3 regions of the Streptomyces sp. NPDC048643 genome follow, and region 3 is predicted to be linked to each of the others. Evidence: riboswitches for the same ligand, from Rfam matches in the RefSeq annotation. Region 3 holds a riboswitch; each other region holds the start of a gene.

Region 1 (6,928 bases), on a different contig from region 3:
CGCCTCCGCGCTGGGCGCCTTCGAGGTCGCCCTCGCGCCGGTGGTCGCCGCCGTCTGGATGCGGATGGGCAGCCGCCAGCCGCACGCCTCGAACAAGATCGCCCTCGGGGTCGTGCTCGGCGGTCTGTCGTTCCTGCTCATCGTGCTGCCGACCTCCGGCCACAGCGGGGACGACTACCTGATGTCGGTCTGGTGGATCGTCGGCTCCTACCTGCTGCTCGGCCTCGGTGACGTCCTCCTGGAGACGTCCGGCTTGTCGGCGACCACCAAGCTCGCCCCCGCCGCCTTCTCCAGTCAGACCATGTCCCTCTGGTTCCTGTCGCTCGCGCTCGCCAACGGCATCCAGGCCCAGACGGTGAAGCTCTACGACGACGTCTCCAAGCCCGCCTACTTCGGCGTCAACGGCGCGATCGCGGTGGCCGCGGGCCTGGCCGTGATGGCCCTCGCCCCCTGGCTCCGCCGCACGATGCATCCCGTCCACTGAGGTGACCCGCATGCGTATCCGTACGTCCTTCCCCTACGAGACCGTTCACGAGGACGTCCTCGTCCCCCTCCCGGACGGCACCCGGCTGTACGCCCGGATCTGGCGCCCGGTGACGGAGGAGTCCGTACCGGCGCTCCTGGAGTACCTCCCGTACCGGCTGACCGACTGGACGGCACCGCGCGACTGGCAGCGCCATCCCTGGTACGCCGGGCACGGCTACGCCTCGGTCCGCGTCGACGTGCGGGGCCACGGCAACTCGGAGGGCATGCCGGGCGACGAGTACTCCGAGACCGAGCTGGCCGACGGGGTCGCCGTGGTGGAGTGGCTGGCCTCCCAGCCGTGGTGCACCGGCCGGGTCGGCATGTTCGGGATCTCCTGGGGCGGCTTCAACTCCCTCCAGATCGCGGCCCTCGCGCCCGAGCCGCTCAAGGCGGTCGTCACGGTCTGCTCGACGGACGACCGCTATGACAACGACGTGCACTACACGGGTGGTTCCGTCCTCGCCGTCGACATGCACGCCTGGGCGGCCACCATGCTCGCCTTCGTCGCCCGCCCGCCGGACCCGGTGCACGTCGGCGAGGTGATGTGGCGCGACATGTGGACCGAGCGGCTGGAGGCGGTCGACCCGTTCGTCCACACCTGGCTGGCGCACCAGACCCGGGACGCCTACTGGCGGCACGGCAGCGCATGCGAGGACTACGGCGCGATCCGTGCGGCGGTCCTCGCGGTCGGCGGCTGGCACGACCCGTACCGCGACACGGTGCTGCGCCTGGTCGAGAACCTGCCGCCGGACCGCGTACGCGGTCTCATCGGCCCCTGGTCCCACCAGTACCCCGACCGGGGCCTGCCGCCGGGCCCGGCGATCGGCTTCCTCCAGGAGACGCTCCGCTGGTGGGACCACTGGCTCAAGGACGAGGACTCGGGCGCGCTCGCCGTGCCCCTCCTGCGCTCCTACGTGATGGACGCGCATCCCCCGGCGACGGTGTACGAGGAGCTGCCGGGCCGCTGGGTCGGCGACCCGGCGTGGCCCTCGCCGTCGGTCACCCCTGTCCCGTACGCGTTCCAGGGCGCCCCGCGCCTGGTGCGCTCACCGCAGCACACGGGGGTCGACGCGGGCCGCTTCTTCCCGTTCGGGAACGACGCGGACCTGCCGCCGGACCAGCGCGAGGAGGACGCACGGTCGGTCTGCTTCGAGTTCGAAGTGCCGGAGGAGACGTGGGTGTTGGGTCGGCCCCGGGTCCGGCTGCGGCTGACGTCGGCGTCCTCCCGGGGCCAGGTGATCGCCCGGCTGTGCGACGTGACCCCCGACGGCGCCTCCACGCTCGTCACCCGGGGTGTCCTCAACCTGTCGGCACGTCGGGGCCGTGACCAGGCGGTTCCCTGGGAGCCGGGCACCACGGAGGACGTGGAGTTCGAGCTGAACGGCATCGGCTACGCGTTCCCCCCGGGCCACCGCATCCGCCTGAGCGTCTCCTCGGCGTACTGGCCCTGGGTCTGGCCGCAGCCCGGCTCCGAGGCCGGTTTCACGCTGGACCCGGACGGCAGCAGCCTGGAACTCCCCGTGCGGGCACGGGAGTCGGACCCCTCCATCACCTTCGAGGAGGCGGAGGAGGCCGAGCCACTCGGCGTGGTGGTCCCGGTGACGCTCGACGAGCCCCGCCCGGAGCGCCTGGTCCTGCGTGACGTGGCCGCGGGCACCTGGCGGCTCGACGTGGACCCCCGCTACGGCGGCACCCACGTGTATCCCGACGGTCTGGAGTTCACGGAGGACGCGCGGGAGACGTACACGATCGACGAGTCGGACCCGCTGTCCGCCCGCGCCCGGTCCACCTGGTCGGTCCGGCTGCACCGCCCCGACCTGCCCTGGGACGCCCGCGTCGAGACGACGTCGGCCATCACCTGCGACGCGCAGGACTTCATCACGTCCAACGAGGTCGTCTGCCGGGACGGCGACGAGGTCGTCTTCCACCGGACCTGGGAGAAGCGCATCCCGCGCACCGCGGGCTGAAAAGGCCCGGCGGGGACGGCAGTTCACCGGCCGCCCCCACCCGGCGTCCGCCCGGCGCACGTCCGGCATCCGTCCGGAAGCCGTCAACTCCGCCCCCACGCCGCCTCTTTCACAGGCGCCCGCTCCGACCCCGCATTCCGGCGCCCCGCCCGTCCCGCACGCGGCGGGCGTCCGGGAACTCCCCGCGCACCGAAGAGTGGTGGCGTAATGCCCGACTTGCCCGGCATGCCGCCTTGGTGACCCCCGAGCGCGTGAGTTGGGTCACGCGGGAGTCAGTGGATCACCCTTCGCCCACTCCTTGCCAACCCCTTTGCCAAAGGCAAGTTGAGGATTCAATTCCGGCGTAATCGGACGTATCACCCTCGCCCTAAACAGGCAAAAGCGATCTTCACCGCCACATCAGGCCTTGTTCCCGACATGTGCAGTCGCATACGTTCTCGTCGCACCGGGCGGATCGCCTAATCCTGCCGTCGCCCGGCAACCCACCCACCCACGCACGGCAGGAGCGGGGGAACCACAGGTAAGCCGCCGATCCGGGAGACCGGACCGGCTTGGGGTGAAGCCGCGCCCAAAAGCGCGACCGGGCATCTCCCGCCCGAACCCGACAGCTCACCTCGCAGGCGTCGGAGAGGACATTTCGTCATGCCCGCAGGCACGCACCGTCACGCCCGAACCACCTTCATCACCCGCGGAATGATCGCCGCCGGAACGGGCGCCCTCGCCCTCGCCCTCCCGCTCATGAGCGCGACCGGCGCCCACGCCGCGACCCCCCAGGTCGCGAAGACCGCCCAGACCGCGGTCGTCCCGAACGTCCAGCTCGTCACCTACAAGGTGGTGGCCGGCGACACCCTGACCAAGATCGCGAAGAAGTATCCGTCGAGCGGCGGCTGGCAGAAGCTGTACGCGGCGAACCGCGCCGTCATCGGCGACAACCCCGCCCACCTCCGCACGGGCCTGACGCTGACCGTCGGCACGAAGACCCTGAAGGCTCCGGCGAAGGCGACCACGGCCGCCAAGACCACCGCCACCCAGGCGTCCGCCACCACGTACGCCAACAACCTGGACGGCTGGATCAAGCAGTCCCTGGACATCATGGGCAAGGCGGGCATTCCGGGCAGCTACGACGGCATCTACCGCAACGTGATGCGCGAGTCCTCCGGCAACCCCCAGGCCATCAACAACTGGGACTCCAACGCGGTCGCGGGCACCCCCTCGAAGGGGCTCCTGCAGGTCATCGACCCCACGTTCCAGGCCTACCACGTGGCCGGCACGTCGATGGACCCCTACGACCCGGTCGCCAACATCACGGCCGCCTGCAACTACGCCGCCGACAAGTACGGCTCGATCGACAACGTCAACGGCGCCTACTGATCGCACCGGCGCACCCGCGCCTCTCGCACGACACCGGCCGGCGGCACCCTCGGGTCCGCCGGTGGTGACGTACCGGCCTGTCGGCGGTGAACGACCGGGCCCGCGGGACGGTGACGGACCGGGTGTGCGGGGCGGTCCCCACCAGAAGTACGAAGGGCACGGCCCGGGGCATCGGCGGACGCCCCGGGCCGGCTCGTCTCCCGGGACCGGGCATCGCCCGGCCCGCTCTTCGGGCCGGCGCCGCGACGTCGCGGAGACGCCCTAGAACCCGAAGATCCGTTCCAGGACGACCGCGATCCCGTCGTCCTCGTTCGAGAGGGTGACCTCGTCCGCCACCGCCTTCAGTTCCGGATGGGCGTTGGCCATCGCGACCCCGTGGGCGGCCCAGTCGAACATCGGGATGTCGTTGGGCATGTCCCCGAAGGCCAGCGTCGCCGACGGCGTGAGACCGAGGTGCTTCGCGGCGAGCGCGAGGCCGGTGGCCTTGGTCACCCCGCATGGCTGGAGTTCGACGGTCCCGGGCCCCGACATGGTGACCGTCGCCAATGAACCGACCACTCCCCGCGCCGCCGACGCCAGCTCGTCGTCGGACATCGACGGGTGGCGGAGCAGCACCTTGCTGATCGGCAGCGCCCACAGGTCGTCCCGCCGGCGCACCCGCACCGCCGGAAGCGTGGGGTGCGGCATCACATAGCCCGGCTCGATGAGCGTCAGCCCGTCCACGCCGTCCTGGTCCACCGCCGCGTACAGCAGGCCGACCTCCGCCTCGATCTTTCCGAGGGCCGTCTCCGCCAACTCCCTGTCCAGGGTCACCGACCACAGCAGCCGGTCCGTCCCCGCGTCGTACAGCTGAGCCCCCTGACCGCACACCGCCAGCCCCTCACCGCCGAGTTCGTCGAGCAGGGGTCGAACGCGCGGTGCGGGACGGCCCGTCACCACCAGGTGCTGGGCGCCCGACGCGGTCACCTTCGCCAACGCGGCCCGCGACCGGTCGGAGAGCGTGTCGTCGCCGCGCAGCAGCGTTCCGTCCAGGTCAGTGGCGATGAGTGAATATGCAGTCGGAGCGGCCATGATCCGAAGAATACGGATCGAACGACACATCGGCCCGGCGTGAACCGGACGACGTCCGGTATCCCGTCAGCAACGCCGTTCACCGTACGGTGGCAGGCGCGTTGCGACCGGTTGGGATCACGCAGGGCTCGGTTCCGCCCAGTCGGACTTTCCCGTGCAGGACCGATCACAACGGCTCAACACCCCTGCTCCCGGGCTACGATCACCGGCGTCGCCGACGGCGACACCGAGGCCGACACCGGGTCGGGCCGGGTCGGGCCGGGCCGGGCCGGGCCGGGCCGGGCCGGGGTCGGGGTCGAGCCGGCGAGGCCGACACCGCGGGGCGCTCGCCACGGCCGGGACGCCAGAAATCACAGGCGGGGAACCGTCATCGAGAATCCGGGGAGATCCATGACCTCCGAACCCACCGAACGACGACCCGCGCACGCGCGCCACGACGCCGCCCCCGCGGGGGACCGCTTCCGGCACCACCTGCGCACCGCCGCCGCAGCCGTCGTCCGCCGCTTCCCGGAAGCCCTGCGGCCCGAGATCTACGCGCTGTCCTTCCGCATCTGGCGCCTCGACGGCGACGAACGCCACCCGTACGTGGCCATCGGGTACAACACCGAGACCCAGTACGCGAGGGAGACCCACCCGCGGGACCCGGGCGAGGCGCGGTGGAACTACGCCCTCTGGCTGCTCGACGGCTTCGAGACGCTGGGCAACGTCCCCGAAGACCCCGTCGGAGGACCCCTGTTCGTGGACGCGGCCAAGGAGCAGGGGATCTGGTTCGAGGGTGACCACGACTTCCTCGGCATGGACCTCCCGGAGGACGAGCTGGAGTTGGCGTCCGAGATGCTGCGGCTCCAGTTCCACGCCGACTGCGTCGACCTCGCCCGGCGCCTCCACGCCGACGGAACCCTCACGGACGTCTTCGGCCGCGCCCTGCCGGTCGTCGTCTTCGACATGGACAGCCCGGGCTGGGAACTCAAGGCCACCCGAGCCGCCAACCCACCCGGCGTGATCGAGGACTTCATGGTCTGGCAGACGGCGGCGGCCTTCGAGAACGCCCCGAGGACCGAGGAGTTCCTGATCGACCTGGACGCGGAGTGGCTCGACTACTTCCGCGAGATGGCGGACGTGCTCGTGACCTGCTTCGGTGTCTCCCGCGCGGAGGCGGTCGCGCGCGTCAACGAACGGCACGTGGCGGAGGATCTCGCGCCCCTGGGCGAGGATCTCCTCGGTCATGAACTCCCCGAGTTCTGGGCTCACCACCTCTACTTCGAGCCCGACTCCCGGGGCATGCTGCCCTCGGGCGACCCGGGGGCGGACGGCGACCTCTCCCGGTGGACCGTCCGGCCCGCCCCACCGGACAACTCGGGCGCCTGGACCCTCAAGGAGGAGTCCTGACGGACGGGTTGCCCGGCGGGCGGGCGGTCCGGTGGCTCACCCGTGCGTGGCCGCCAGGTGCTTGGCGAGCCGCGGGGAGGCGAACTCCGTGCCGCACACGAAGCGCATCACCGGACCGTACGAGGACGCCGCCGGCAGGCCCGTGAAGTACAGCCCCGGCAGCGAGGAGCGGTATCCGGCGCCCAGCCTCGGCGTGCCGCGGCTCGCGGCCAGCCCTGCTCGGAGTTCATGCCCGAGGAAGTCCATCGCGGCGATGTCGACGCGATAGCCGGTCGCCGCCATGACGTGGTCGGCGGCGAGTTCTTCGACCCGGCCTCCGTGGGTCCGCACCGTGAGGACGGGCTTGCCGTCGGTGGCCGTCGCGCTGACGATCCGCTGCACCTCACGGACGGCGACCTTGCCCTCGAACCGGTCCCGGAGCCACCAGGCACCGAGGGGTCCGAGCACCCGGCGGACCAGGTAGTGCCGGGTCTCGGCGGGCAGATAGCGGTAGGGCTGCGGGTAGTAGCTCAGGGCCCACAGGGACCAGGCGCGCCCGAACGGCGACTCGGGACGCAGCTTCGGCTGGTCCCACGGAGGCGCCCCGAAGTCGACCGCCCCCTTGC
Region 2 (6,928 bases), on a different contig from region 3:
GGGGCGAGGGAGGCGTTCAGCCGCACGTCCGGGGAGGTGTTGATGACGCCGAAGGCGTTCGGTCCGATGATGCGCATCCCGTACGTGCGCGCGTGCCGGACGAGTTCGCGCTGGCGCTCGCGTCCCTCCGCGCCGCTCTCGGCGTACCCGGCGGAGACCACCACGAGCCCCTGCACCCCGTGTTCACCGCACTCCGTGACGACCTCGAGGACCTGCTCGGCGGGGACGGCGACGACCGCGAGGTCGACGGGTTCCTCGATGTCGCGCACGGAGCGGTGAGCGGGGACGCCGTCTAGCTCCTTCTCCTCCAGAGCCCTGTTCACCGCGTACAGGCGACCGGTGAAGCCGGCTCCGCGAAGGTTGTCGAGGACGCTGCGGCCGACTCCTCCGGGGGTGCGCCCCGCCCCGATGACGGCGACCGAGCCGGGTGCCAGGAGCCGCTTCACGGACCGGGCCTCGGCGCGCTGCTCCCGGGCACGCTGCACGGCGAGCGAGCGGTCGGTGGGCTCCAGGTCGAACTCCAGGCGTACGACGCCGTCCTCGAAGCTGCGTTTCTGGGTGTACCCGGCGTCCGTGAACACCTTGATCATCTTGTTGTTCGCGGGCAGCACCTCGGCGGCGAAGCGGCGGATGCCACGCTCGCGGGCCACGGCCGCGACGTGTTCGAGCAGGGCCGAGGCGACACCGCGGCCCTGATGGGCGTCCTGCACGAGGAAGGCGACCTCCGCCTCGTCGGCGGGCGCGGACGCGGGCAGACCCCGGGCGTCGATCCGGTCGTAGCGCACCGTCGCGATGAACTCGCCGCCGATCGTGGCCGCGAGGCCCACCCGGTCGACGAAGTCGTGGTGCGTGAAACGGTGGACGTCCTTGGCGGAGAGCCGGGGGTAGGGCGCGAAGAAGCGGTAGTACTTCGACTCGTCCGACACCTGCTCGTAGAAGCTCACCAGGCGCTCCGCGTCGTCGACCGTGATGGGCCTGACGCGGGCCGTGCCGCCGTCGCGCAGCACCACGTCGGCCTCCCAGTGCGCGGGGTACTCGTGCCGGTCCGACGGGGTCTGCATGCGCCCCAGACTACGGCTCGCGTACGACAATGGCGCGAGGCAGTCTGTGGGGTGCGGACATCGTACCGGGGCCATGGTGGGAGGCTGCTCGTGGGCGGGAGGCAGGGCCGTCCGGGCACGCTTCACGATATGGGACACTGGTCTAGACAACCCTGAACAGCTGAAGGGCAGCATCACATGGCCGAGCGCCGCGTCAACGTCGGCTGGGCTGAGGGCCTCCACGCCCGCCCCGCCTCCATCTTCGTCCGGGCCACCACGGCCTCCGGCGTCCCCGTGACGATCGCCAAGGCCGACGGCAACCCCGTCAACGCGGCCTCCATGCTGGCGGTCCTCGGCCTGGGCGCCCAGGGCGGCGAGGAGATCGTCCTCGCGTCGGACGCCGAGGGTGCGGACGCCGCTCTCGACCGTCTGGCGAAGCTGGTCGCCGAGGGGCTCGACGAGCTCCCCGAGACCGTCTGAGCCCCCGAGGCACTCGGACATCACACGGCTGAGCCGCGCCATCCCTCGTCGGGAGGCGCGGCTCAGCCGTTTTCGTACCTCCCCCCGCGTTTTCGTACGCCGTCCCGGAATTCACGGCGACACGTCCGGATCACACCCTGCGCGAACGAAAAGAACGCGTGCCCGAAATTCCCGGCACGCGAATAAAACGGCAGCAGAAATAGCTCCCCGCCGAATAACCCTCTTTGTATACGGTGCCCGTGTTAATGACGCTGGCCCGTCATGTTTACGGGATGTTGCGAAGTCCTCACACGGTCCTGCCGGTCCCCGCCGGCCGGAAATCGCAGCCGGTGTGCGGCCGCCGAGCGCTCCGCGTGCAGCGCGGTGATCGCGCGGGCCCGCTCGCCGTCCCCACGGGCGACCGCGTCCACGATGCCGCCGTGCTCGGCCCAGGACTCCGCGGGGTTGGCCGGCGCCTCGACCGCGTACATCCAGGCGATCTTGTGCCGCAGCTGGGACAGCGTCGACGTCAGCGCGGGACTGCCCGAGGCCTGTGCGAGCGTCTCGTGGAACCAGCCGCCCAGGGAGCGCAGATCCTCGCTGTTGCCCCGCCTGGAGCGCTCCTGACCCAGCCTGACCAGCCCGCGGAGCACCTTGAGGTGCGCCTCAGTACGGCGCTGCGCGGCGCGCGCGGCTCCCAACGGCTCCAGCAGCATGCGCATCTCCAGGAGATCCGCACCCTCCTGCTCGCTGGGCTCGGCGACGCAGGCGCCCGCGTGCCGCCGGGTGACCACGAAGCCCTCGGCCTCCAGGGTGCGGAGTGCCTCGCGCACAGGGACGCGCGAGACGCCGTAGCGCCGCGCGAGCAGTTCCTCGGTGAGCCGGCCGCCACGCTCGTAGACGCCCGCGACGATGTCGTCGCGGATCGCCGTGCATACCGAGTGCGCCGGAATACGCATGACCGGACCTCCGCTTTAATCCCCGCGAAACGCCATCGATTGACGCTTGTTCAGTGACTCTATTGCAGGAAGCCTTAATTTCCGATGGCGGGCCTGAATCCATGGATATTTTTTGGACAGACGGCCTCCGGAAACGACGATGCCCCGGCTCGGTGAGCCGGGGCATCGAAACGGTGGAGAAGCCGCGAAGCGGTCGTCAGACGTTCACGCCGTGCGAGCGGAGGTACGCGACGGGGTCCATGTCGGAGCCGTACTCCGCGGTGGTGCGCGCCTCGAAGTGCAGGTGCGGCCCCGTGGTGTTGCCGGTCGAGCCGGAGAGCGCGATCTGCTGGCCCGGAGTGACCGTCTGGCCCACGGAGACACCGATGGACGACAGGTGCCCGTACATGGTGTACGTGCCGTCGTGCATCTTGATCACTACTTGATTGCCGTAGGCGCCGCCCCAGCCGGTCGTGACGACGGTGCCGGCGCCGACGGAGTGCACCGAGGTGCCCGACGCGGCGTGGAAGTCGACACCGGTGTGGCTGCCGGACGACCAGAGGCTGCCGCCGGTCTCGTAGCCGGTGGAGACGTACGAGCCGGTGATCGGCATGACGAAGGTGTTGAGCCGCTTGCGCTCGGCGGCACGGGCGGCGCGCTCCTTGCTCTCGCGGGCCTTCGCGGCCAGCTCGGCGGCCTTCTTGCGCGCGGCTCGCTCGGCCTTCTCCCGCGCGGCGGCCACGTCGGCGGCGTGCTGCTGGGCGGCGGCCTGCGCGTCGATCTGCTCGGCGACGGAGTCACCGATGGTGATGGCCTGGGTCAGCCCGGTCTGTTCGGCGGACGGTGTCGCGGCGAACGCGGGTGCCGCGAGGGTTCCGAGGACACCGGTGGTGGTGAGGGCCGCGACGCCGACGGCGTTCTTCGTGGTGCGCTGCACGCGGCTCGGACGACGATGCTTCCCGGTGCCACAGGTGAACGCCATGTAAGGGCTGATCCTTTCCTTCCTTCTCGCCTACCGGGTTAGCTGACGGGTTCGGAGCAGGAAGGTCTCCTACGGGCCCCCTCCGGGGAGGGCGTCCGATTCACCCCAGGGACTACGTGTGGGTCCCCGGCTCCCCTGGCTCGCGCCATGCGGGGACTCGGCGATGACTGTCCGGTGCCGCGGGCGCGGCGCACTGCCTGACGAACAGCCGGACTGACGCTAAACGCGAGATCTTTCGAACAACAAACGGATCACGGTTTTTGTAGCGCATCCCACAGCACAGAAGGCAACCTCCGCACCAATACGGACATCTTGGGGGCGATGTCCGCGTAAAAGAGGGCCCTGGTGACTCTTCAGTCACCAGGGCCCATCTCGGTCACACGGTCCTACTCGGCGGTGACCACGGTGACTTCACCGATGCCGAGCGCCCTGACGGGCTCCTCGATCTGCGCGGCGTCGCCCACCAGGACGGTCACCAGACGGTCCGTCGGGAAGGCGCTGACGGCGGCCGCGGTGGCCTCCACCGTGCCGGTCGCGGCCAGTTGCTGGTAGAGCGTCGACTGGTAGTCGTCCGGCAGGTACTGCTCGACCTGGTCGGCGAGCGTGCCCGCGACGGCCGCGGCGGTCTCGAACTTGAGGGGCGCCACGCCCACCAGGTTCTGCACGGCGACGTCGCGCTCCGCGTCGGTCAGTCCCTCGGCCGCGAGGGTGCGGAGCACCTTCCACAGGTCGTCGAGCGCCGGGCCGGTGTTCGGGGTGTCCACCGAGCCGCTGATGGCGAGCATCGCGGCTCCGGTGCCGTCCGGCGCGGAACGCAGGACCTGGCCGAACGCCCGCACCCCGTACGTGTAGCCCTTCTCCTCGCGCAGGACGCGGTCCAGACGCGAGGTGAGGGTGCCGCCGAGGCAGTACGTGCCGAGCACCTGGGCGGGCCACACACGGTCGTGGCGGTCGGCGCCGACCCGCCCGATGAGCAGCTGCGTCTGGACGGCGCCGGGGCGGTCCACGATGATCACGCGGCCCGTGTCGTCGGCGTGCACCGGCGGTACCGGGCGCGGCTCGGCGGTCGAACCGGTCCAGGAGCCGAGGGTGTCACCGAGCAGCGCGTCCACGTCCACGTCGGTGAGGTCGCCGACCACCACGGCGGTGGCCGTCGCGGGACGCACGTGCTTCTCGTAGAAGGACCGTACGGCCGCGGAGTCGATCTTCTGGACGGTCTCCTCGGTGCCCTGGCGCGGGCGCGACATGCGCGCCGTCGGCGGGAACAGCTGCCGGGAGAGCTCCTTGGCCGCGCGGCGGGCCGGGTTGGCCGTCTCGTGCGGGATCTCGTCGAGCCGGTTGCGCACCAGCCGCTCGATCTCGCTGTCCGCGAAGGCCGGTGCGCGCAGGGCGTCCGCGAGCAGGCCGAGGGCCTTGGGCAGACGCGAGACGGGCACTTCGAGGGACAGCCGGACACCGGGGTGGTCGGCGTGCGCGTCGAGCGTGGCGCCGCAGCGCTCCAGCTCGGCGGCGAAGTCCTCGGCCGAGTGCTTGTCGGTGCCCTCGGAGAAGGCGCGCGCCATGATCGTGGCGAGGCCGTCCAGGCCCGCGGGCTCGGCCTCCAGCGGCGCGGCGAGGTTCACCTCGACGGCGACGACCTGCTGGCCGGGGCGGTGGCAGCGCAGGACGGTCAGGCCGTTGTCCAGGGTGCCGCGCTCGGGGGCGGGGAACGCCCAGGGCTTCGGCTGGCCGGCCTGGGGCTGCGGATGGAAGTCCATGGTGGCGAGCTCGGTCACTTCGCCGCCTCCTCGTCGGTGTCGTCAGCGGCGTCGGTGGCTTGGGGGGCGGTGGGTTCGTAGACGAGCACCGCGCGGTTGTCGGGACGCAGGCGGGCCTTGGCGACCTCCTGGACCTCCTCGGCGGTGACCCCCAGGACGCGCTGTACGGCGGTCAGGGCGAGCTGCGGGTCGCCGAACAGGACGGCGTACCGGCACAGTTCGTCCGCGCGGCCCGCGACCGTACCGAGGCGGTCCAGCCACTCGCGCTCCAACTGGGCCTGCGCGCGCTCCATTTCCTCGGCCGTCGGGCCCTCCTCGGCGAACCGGGCGAGCTCCTCGTCGACGGCGGCCTCGATGACCGGGACCTCGACGTCACCGGACGTCTTCACGTCCAGCCACCCCAGAGAGGGCGCACCGGCGAGCCGCAGCAGGCCGAAGCCGGCGGCGACGGCGGTGCGGTCGCGGCGCACCAGCCGGTTGTAGAGCCGGGAGGACTCGCCGCCGCCGAGGACGGTGAGAGCCAGGTCGGCCGCGTCGCACGCGCGCGTGCCGTCCTCCGGGAGGCGGTAGGCGGCCATCAGCGCGCGCGCCGGGACCTCCTCCTCGACGACCTCGCGCAGCTGCTCCCCGATGGTCTCGGGCAGCGAGCCGTCCCGCGGGGCGGGCTTGCCGTCGTGCCCGAGGACGGAGCCGAAGTACTTCTCGACCCAGGCGAGCGTCTGCTCCGGGTCGATGTCGCCGACGACCGACAGAACCGCGTTGTTGGGCGCGTAGTACGTGCGGAAGAACGCGCGGGCGTCCTCCAGGGTCGCCGCGTCCAGGTCCGCCATCGACCCGATCGGGGTGTGGTGGTACGGGTGGCCCTCGGGGTACGCGAGCGAGGTCAGCTTCTCGAACGCGGTGCCGTACGGAACGTTGTCGTAGCGCTGGCGGCGCTCGTTCTTCACGACGTCACGTTGGTTCTCCATGGACTCGTCGTCCAGCGCGGCGAGCAGCGAGCCCATGCGGTCGGCCTCCAGCCAGAGGGCGAGCTCCAGCTGGTGGGTGGGCATGGTCTCGAAGTAGTTGGTGCGCTCGAAACTCGTCGTGCCGTTGAGCGAGCCGCCGGCGCCCTGGACGAGTTCGAAGTGGCCGTTTCCGTGGACCTGCTTGGAGCCCTGGAACATCAGGTGCTCGAAGAGGTGGGCGAGCCCGGTCCGGCCCTTGACCTCGTGGCGCGAGCCGACGTCGTACCAGAGGCACACCGCCGCGACCGGGGTCAGATGGTCCTCGGAGAGCACCACACGCAGGCCGTTGGCCAGGCGGTGCTCGGTCGCTGTCAGGCCGCCGGAGCCTGCCTCAGCTGTGGCCGTGTGACCCATGGGCATGTACGTCCCTTCGATCGCGGAACTGCGTCATTCCTGTCGGTCCTGCCACTGTATGCAAGCGCGCGGACGCCTGGCGAAGTTCCCGCACCTCGTACGCCGAGAGCGAGAACCGCGAGCGCCCCCCGCACGCCCCCGGGAACCTTCCGGACACCGGGCGGGACGGGTGCGGCAGGGGTCCGGCGGACGCCACGACGACGGCTCGGGAACGGTCGCTCCGGGGCCCGCGGAGCGCTCCGGGAGGCCGCTACGGACGGGTCGCGGTCGGCGTTGTCAGCGGGGCGGTCCACAATGGTCCGCGTCAGAACCCGTTCATGCCCCGGCAGAGACTGTGAAGGAGCCGCAGCAGCGATGGCCCGCCGCAGCACGAAGACCCCGCCGCCCGACG
Region 3 (6,928 bases):
ACGCGAAGACGCCGTGGCTGCGCGAGGTCACGTCGGCCGGGACCCAGCAGCCGACGTGATCCGCGCGGGGGCCGTCACCGGCCCCCGGTGGGCCTGTGGACAACCTCCGGGGCCGTCGGCGGCGTGGGTTACGTTCGAGGGGTGAACGCAACCAGCAGCTCCGAGGGCGGCCCCACCGCCACCGACCCCGGCCGTATCGTCCTGCTCACCACCAGCCACCGGGTCGCTCCCGGACTGCTGTCCTGGCCCGCCTGGCAGGTGCTGCACGCCGCGGACCGGGTGCTGTGCGCCGACGGCGCGCATCCCCAGGTTCCGTATCTGCGCGAGGCGGGCATCGGCGTGGACGAGGTGTCCCCGACCGCCGAGGACCTGGTCGACGCCTGCGCGGGCGGCCGGTCCCTGGTCGTCGTCGCCACCGGAGAGGGCGAGCCCCGGCTGACCGACGGCCTGGCCCGGCTGGCCGGCTCGGGCCGGGTGCGGATGCCGGACCTGGAGCTGCTCCCCGCCTCGTACGACCTGCCGGGCGCCCGGCTCCTCGACCTGGTCCAGGTGATGGACCGCATCCGCGTCGAGTGCCCCTGGTCGTCCCGCCAGACCCACAAGGGCCTGGCGAAGTACGGCATCGAGGAGGCGTACGAACTCGTCGAGGCCATCGAGGACGGCGACCGGGACGAGCTGCGCGAGGAGCTGGGCGACGTGCTGCTCCAGGTCGTCTTCCACGCCCGCATCGCCGAGGAGGACGAGGACGCGCCCTTCTCGATCGACGACGTCGCGGGCGGCATCGTCGCCAAGCTGATCCACCGCCACCCCCACGTCTTCGGCGACGCGACGGCGACGACCCCCGAGGAGGTCAAGGAGCACTGGCTGCGCACCAAGGCCGAGGAGAAGCGGCGCACCTCCGTCACCGAGGGCGTCCCGCTCGGCCAGCCGGGCCTGGCCCTGGCCGCGAAGCTGTCGTCCCGGGTGCGCACGGCGGGCCTCGGCGTGCCGCTCCCCGTGGGCGAGGGCGTGGGGTACGAGCTGCTGGCCCTGGCGGCGCGCGCCGAGGCCGGGGGCGTGGACCCGGAGGCGGCGCTGCGGGCGGCCGCCCGTGCGTACCGGGACGCGATCCTCGCGGAGGAGCGGGCAGGGACTCCGGCGGCGGAGGAGCAGGAGCAGGAGGAGCAGGAAGACGCCTGACGGGGGCGGGGGTTCAGGCTCCAGGGGTGCGGCCGGCCGGGTTGTGCCAGCTCGGCCGCGGGCGGTCGAGGAGCCACTCCGCCGCGCCCAGCGGCCGGCTTCCGCCGGCAGGCGGCAGCAGGTCGTGGAAGAGCCGGCCGTCCGGTGTGCCGAGGGAGGGCAGCGTGTCGGCGACCTCCTCGACGAGGTCGGGCGGCCCCGCGAGGTAGACGTCGTGCCGGGTCCAGCCCGCCCGGTTGCCCAGCGCGGTCAGCAGCCGTTCGGTCGCCTGGGCCTTGGGGCGGCCGGGCGCGGGGGTGATGTGGGTGACGGAGAGCCGGGGGAGCCGGGCCCGCAGGCGGTCCACGGAGAGCTGGTCGTAGAGGTACGCGATGTCGCGGGCGACGAGGAACAGGCGGGCCTCGTGGGCGGGTTCGAGCTGTTCCAGCAGGGCCTTCACCGGTGCCCAGCCGGTGCCGGCCGCGATGAGGGTCAACGGCCGGTCCGCCGGGGTCCGCAGGGTGAGGCCGCCGCCGGGTGCGCCGAGCCGCAGGACGTCGCCCACGCGGGTCTGGCGCACGAGAGCGGTGGAGAGCAACCCGCCCTCGACCCGGCTGACGTGCAGGTCGACGGTGCGGTCGGGCCGGGGCGCGTTGGCGAGGGAGTACGGGCGCCAGATGCCCGGCAGATGCGGCATGTTGACGCTGACGTACTGGCCGGCGACGTAGGTCAGGCGCTGCCGAGGCCGCAGGGTGAGGACCACGAGGTCGTCCCCGTGCCGGGTGCGGGCGACGACCTCCGCGTCCCACCAGCCGGGTTCGCCCTGGTGCTGGGCCTCCCAGGCGCCCTGGAGCATGATGTTCGCGATCGCCCCGTACGCCTCCGACCAGGCCTTCTCGGCCTCGCCGCTCCAGGCCGATCCGGCGACGGCCGCGAACGCCGCGATCAGGCTCGCCCCCACCGCCGCGTAGTGGTCCGGCTGGGCCAGGTACTTGCGGTGGTCCCGCCCGAGATCCCGTAAGTAGGTGGGGAGTTCGGGGTCTTCGAGCCGGTCCATGACGAAGGTGAGCGCCGCGAACAGTCGGTCCCGCTGCCGCTCCATGTCCTCCGGGAAGTCCGTCGGAAACAGCTCGCGGAGTTCCGGGTGGTGCCGGAACAGGTGCGCGTAGAAGTACTTGACGGCGAACTCGGCCCGCCGCTCCACGACCGCGAAGCTGGACTTGAGTATTTCGGGGTCCACTGCGTGAATGTGGGAGCTGTCGAGCGGCCGAGTCAAACAGCCTCCGATGTACGGACAGCCCCGGGCGAACCGGACGAGTGTCTCCCCGCCCCCCGCACGCGGCCCCCACGCACGGGCCCGCCCCCGCGTTCCGGCCCCCGGCGGATACCGTCGGGGAGTGACCGAGCACGAGACCCCCGCGAGCCCCGCCCCCGAACTCTTCACCTGGGAGTTCGCCACCGATCCCTACCCGGCGTACGCCTGGCTCAGGGAGCACGCGCCCGTGCACCGGACGCGGCTGCCCAGCGGGGTGGAGGCCTGGCTCGTCACACGGTACGCGGACGCCCGGCAGACCCTCGCCGACCAGCGGCTCTCCAAGAACCCCGCGCACCACGACGAGCCCGCGCACGCGAAGGGCAGGACGGGGATCCCGGGGGAGCGCAAGGCGGAGCTGATGACGCATCTGCTGAACATCGACCCGCCGGACCACACCCGGCTGCGCCGGCTCGTCAGCAAGGCGTTCACCCCGCGGCGCGTCGCCGAGTTCTCCTCGCGGGTGCAGGAGTTGACGGACGACCTCATCGACGGGTTCGCGGAGAAGGGGTCGGCGGACCTCATCCACGAGTTCGCGTTCCCGCTCCCCATCTACGCCATCTGCGACATGCTCGGTGTCCCCCGCGAGGACCAGGACGACTTCCGGGACTGGGCGGGAATGATGATCCGGCACGGCGGCGGGCCGCGGGGCGGGGTCGCACGGTCCGTCAAGAAGATGCGCGGGTATCTCGCCGAGCTGATCCACCGCAAGCGCGAGGCGATGCCCGCCGAGGCCGCGCCCGGCGAGGACCTCATCTCCGGCCTCATCCGCGCCTCCGACCACGGCGAGCACCTCACGGAGAACGAGGCCGCCGCCATGGCCTTCATCCTGCTGTTCGCGGGGTTCGAGACCACGGTCAACCTGATCGGGAACGGGCTGTACGCCCTGCTGACCCACCCCGAGCAGCGGGCCCGCCTCCAGGCCTCCCTCGCGGCCGGGGAGAGCGACCTGCTGGAGACGGGAGTGGAGGAACTCCTGCGCTACGACGGGCCCGTGGAGCTGGCCACCTGGCGGTTCGCCACCGAGGACGTGCGGATCGGCGGCCAGGACATCGCCGCCGGCGACCCCGTGCTCGTCGTCCTCGCCGCCGCTGACCGCGACCCCGAACGTTTCGGGCAGCCGGACACCCTCGATCTCGCCCGGCGTGACAATCAGCACCTCGGCTACGGCCACGGCATCCACTACTGCCTGGGTGCGCCGCTCGCCCGCCTGGAGGGGCAGACCGCGCTCGCCACCCTCCTCACCCGGCTGCCCGACCTCCAACTCGCCGGAGATTCAGCCGATTTGCGGTGGCGTGGCGGGCTCATTATGCGCGGATTGCGCACGCTTCCTGTGGAGTTCACCCCGGTCGGATAGTCCGGAACCGGTTCATCCGGTACCCGTGCCCACCAGGTCGACGGGGCGCCCGCGGGTGCCGGGAGGGCGTCCGGCAGACCGCCTCGAAGGCAGCCGTCAACTGACGCGCCGTCATAACTGTGATCTTCACGTGATCTGCGCTGCATCGACTTGTGACAAGCGTTCGAGTCCATATACGTTCACCCATCAATGCGGCCCCGGCGATCGTCACTTCGCCGTAGGTGCCGTAGTCACCCCGTTGTCACGCGAAAGGCTTCCGCATGCTCTCCGGGAACGGCCGTCACCGGCGCCCCCGTCAGGCTCCGGCCCTCATCGTCGCCGCAGGGGTGACCGGGTCCGCCATCGCGATCCCGCTCCTCGGCGCATCGAGCGCGAGCGCGGCCGACGGGACCACCTGGGACCGGGTGGCCGAGTGCGAGAGCGGCGGCGCGTGGAGCGCCGACAACGGCAACGGGTACTACGGCGGGCTCCAGCTGACCCAGGACAACTGGGAGAGGTACGGCGGTCTCGAGTACGCGCAGAGCCCCGACCAGGCCAGCCGCTCGCAGCAGATAGCCGTCGCCGAGAAGGTGCTCGACGGCCAGGGTCTCGCCGCCTGGCCCACTTGCGGACCGCTCTCCGGGCTCAGCAAGAGCTCGGCCGAGGTCGACGTCGACACGGGCATGGGTGACGACGCGAGCGACTCCGGTTCGAGCGGCCTGTCCACGTCGCCCAGTTCCTCCCCTTCCGTCAAATCGTCCAGATCGTCGGATTCGTCCGCTTCGAGTGACACCGCCTCGCCGAAGGCGAGCGGGAGCACCGCGAAGTCCGGTGACTCACGGGGCGCGGACAGCTCGGACAAGGCGACGGCCGACGCGTCCGAGTCGGGCACATCGGACAAGTCCGGCCGGAGCGGCACCTCTTCGGAGCCCTCCGACGACGCGTCCACCACGCCCGGACGGCACCGCGGCGGCAACGCCGACGAGGACTCGACGGACGCCGCCACGGGCAGCCGCACCGACAGCGCGTCCGGACGGCACGCCTCGCGCGGCTCCGACGACGCGCGTGACGCCGGCGACGGCACCTACGTCGTGCGCGCCGGCGACAGTCTCTGGACGATCGCCGACGACCTCGACGTCACCGGCGGATGGGCCGACCTGTACGCCGCGAACGAGAAGACCGTGGGCATCGATCCGGACCTCATCCTCCCCGGTCAGAGCCTCGCTGTTGATAGCGAAACGGTCGAAAAGTAGCGGGAGTTCACGTCATGGTTCGCTGGGGAATGTCCGGTTTGGTGCGAGTGAGACATGAGTCTCAGAAGCCCTGATCGTCTTTGAAAATCAGGCGATCGACTGCTTACGGTCGTGACCGCTCGCCACAGCGGGCCCCGACGATCGCAACGCCGAATCCTGCCAGCGGCCGTACGGGAACAGTCGTCGCGCAAGCGCCGTAGGCAGGAGCGGGGGACCCAAGGTAAGTGCCGCGACCGGGAGTTGAGAGACACCCGGAGACGGCTTGGGGTAAAGCCGCGCGCCGTGGTTCCGAGAGGGACCGGGGACGTGCGGCCGGGCAACTCAACCGGCCCGAACCCGACAGCTCACCTCGCAGGCGTCGGTGAGGGGATCACTCGATGCTGTTTTCCAGCAAGGGCAAGCACCGCCGCCCGAACAAGGCCACCCGTGTCGCCGCGCTCGCCGGTGTCACCGGTGTCGCCATCGCCGCTCCGCTGATGGCCGCGGGCAACGCGTCCGCCGCGACCGGCTCCGAGTGGGACGCCGTCGCCCAGTGCGAGTCCGGCGGCAACTGGTCGATCAACACCGGCAACGGTTACTACGGTGGCCTGCAGTTCTCGTCCTCCACCTGGGCCGCGTACGGCGGCACCGCCTACGCCTCCACTGCCGACCAGGCCTCGAAGTCGCAGCAGATCTCCGTCGGCGAGAAGGTCCTCGCCGCGCAGGGCAAGGGTGCCTGGCCGACCTGCGGCACCGGCCTGTCGGGCGCCGCGTACAGCGGTGGCAGCTCCACCCCCGCCGCGCCCTCGACCTCCTCCGGCTCCTCGTCGGCCGGCAGCTCGCAGGACAACCGCACGTCCGAGCAGCCCGCCTCCCGTTCGCAGGAGCGCCCGGCCGCGAAGAAGACCGTCACCACCCCGACCGGCAAGAAGGTCAAGAAGGGTGACGGCGAGTACAAGGTCGTCAAGGGCGACACCCTCAGCTCGATCGCCGAGAAGCACCACGTCAAGGGCGGCTGGCAGAAGCTGTTCAAGCTGAACCACGACATCGTGGACGACGCCGACTTCATCTTCCCGGGCCAGCAGCTGCACCTTCGCTGAGCGAGGCCGCGCACCGGCCGGACGTGGTCGCCCTCGGCGGACGGCGACCACGACCCCGGCCCCGGCGGCTCCGCCCGGCTGAACGACACCCGGGCGAACGGCAGTCCCCTCGCGGGCCCGGCTCCCGGGTCCTGATCCCCACCGAGGGTCCCCGTCCCCACGGGCTCCCCGTTCCGGCGCGTGTTCCCCCGTACGCGCCGGAGCGGGGTTTTTCATTTCATTTTTGTTCCGATCGGGAACAATATGTACCCCGAGTTCTGCCCAAGGCGTGGTCGATCGGCTGGCCGATCCCCTCGGGCCGGTTAGGCTCGTCCCGCAGGACTACCCAAGCCCTGCGTACTCGCGTCACATCCCAGAAGGAGATGCTCGTGCCGTCCATCGACGTCGTCGTAGCCCGGGAAATCCTGGACTCCCGAGGCAACCCCACGGTCGAGGTCGAGGTCGGCCTCGACGACGGCAGCACGGGTCGTGCCGCCGTTCCGTCCGGCGCCTCCACCGGTGCCTTCGAGGCCATCGAGCTCCGCGACGGTGACCCCAACCGCTACCACGGCAAGGGTGTCGAGAAGGCCGTCCTCGCCGTCATCGAGCAGATCGGCCCGGAGCTCGTCGGCTACGACGCCACCGAGCAGCGCCTGATCGACCAGGCCATGTTCGACCTGGACGCCACCGACAACAAGGGCTCGCTCGGCGCCAACGCGATCCTCGGCGTCTCGCTCGCCGTCGCGCACGCCGCCTCCGAGGCGTCCGACCTGCCGCTCTTCCGCTACCTGGGCGGCCCGAACGCGCACCT

The links. A riboswitch is a leader RNA that binds a small molecule or an ion and turns the genes downstream of it on or off. The one in region 3 is predicted to bind cyclic di-AMP.
Positions count from the first base shown of each region.
Region 1: another riboswitch for cyclic di-AMP. It lies ahead of AB0C62_RS31105 (LysM peptidoglycan-binding domain-containing protein); the one in region 3 lies ahead of AB0C62_RS17750 (transglycosylase family protein).
Region 2: another riboswitch for cyclic di-AMP. It lies ahead of AB0C62_RS22450 (M23 family metallopeptidase); the one in region 3 lies ahead of AB0C62_RS17750 (transglycosylase family protein).

Region 1 is NZ_JBEZHO010000041.1:56,022-62,949, reverse strand. Features, by position in the region: gene AB0C62_RS31115 (peptide MFS transporter) at 1-484, shown strand, start outside; gene AB0C62_RS31110 (CocE/NonD family hydrolase) at 495-2,492, shown strand; cyclic di-AMP (ydaO/yuaA leader) riboswitch at 2,970-3,130, shown strand; gene AB0C62_RS31105 (LysM peptidoglycan-binding domain-containing protein) at 3,135-3,863, shown strand; gene AB0C62_RS31100 (HAD family hydrolase) at 4,125-4,934, opposite strand; gene AB0C62_RS31095 (hypothetical protein) at 5,325-6,323, shown strand; gene AB0C62_RS31090 (FAD-dependent oxidoreductase) at 6,360-6,928, opposite strand, start outside.
Region 2 is NZ_JBEZHO010000022.1:92,085-99,012, reverse strand. Features, by position in the region: gene AB0C62_RS22465 (GNAT family N-acetyltransferase) at 1-1,061, opposite strand, end outside; gene AB0C62_RS22460 (HPr family phosphocarrier protein) at 1,239-1,520, shown strand; gene AB0C62_RS22455 (GntR family transcriptional regulator) at 1,763-2,458, opposite strand; gene AB0C62_RS22450 (M23 family metallopeptidase) at 2,655-3,419, opposite strand; cyclic di-AMP (ydaO/yuaA leader) riboswitch at 3,433-3,592, opposite strand; gene AB0C62_RS22445 (pitrilysin family protein) at 3,806-5,194, opposite strand; gene AB0C62_RS22440 (pitrilysin family protein) at 5,191-6,537, opposite strand; gene AB0C62_RS22435 (DNA topoisomerase IV subunit A) at 6,892-6,928, shown strand, end outside.
Region 3 is NZ_JBEZHO010000015.1:138,771-145,698, forward strand. Features, by position in the region: gene AB0C62_RS17725 (SurA N-terminal domain-containing protein) at 1-59, shown strand, start outside; gene AB0C62_RS17730 (nucleoside triphosphate pyrophosphohydrolase) at 142-1,179, shown strand; gene AB0C62_RS17735 (globin domain-containing protein) at 1,193-2,398, opposite strand; gene AB0C62_RS17740 (cytochrome P450) at 2,556-3,827, shown strand; gene AB0C62_RS17745 (transglycosylase family protein) at 4,088-5,059, shown strand; cyclic di-AMP (ydaO/yuaA leader) riboswitch at 5,242-5,432, shown strand; gene AB0C62_RS17750 (transglycosylase family protein) at 5,437-6,138, shown strand; gene eno (phosphopyruvate hydratase) at 6,501-6,928, shown strand, end outside.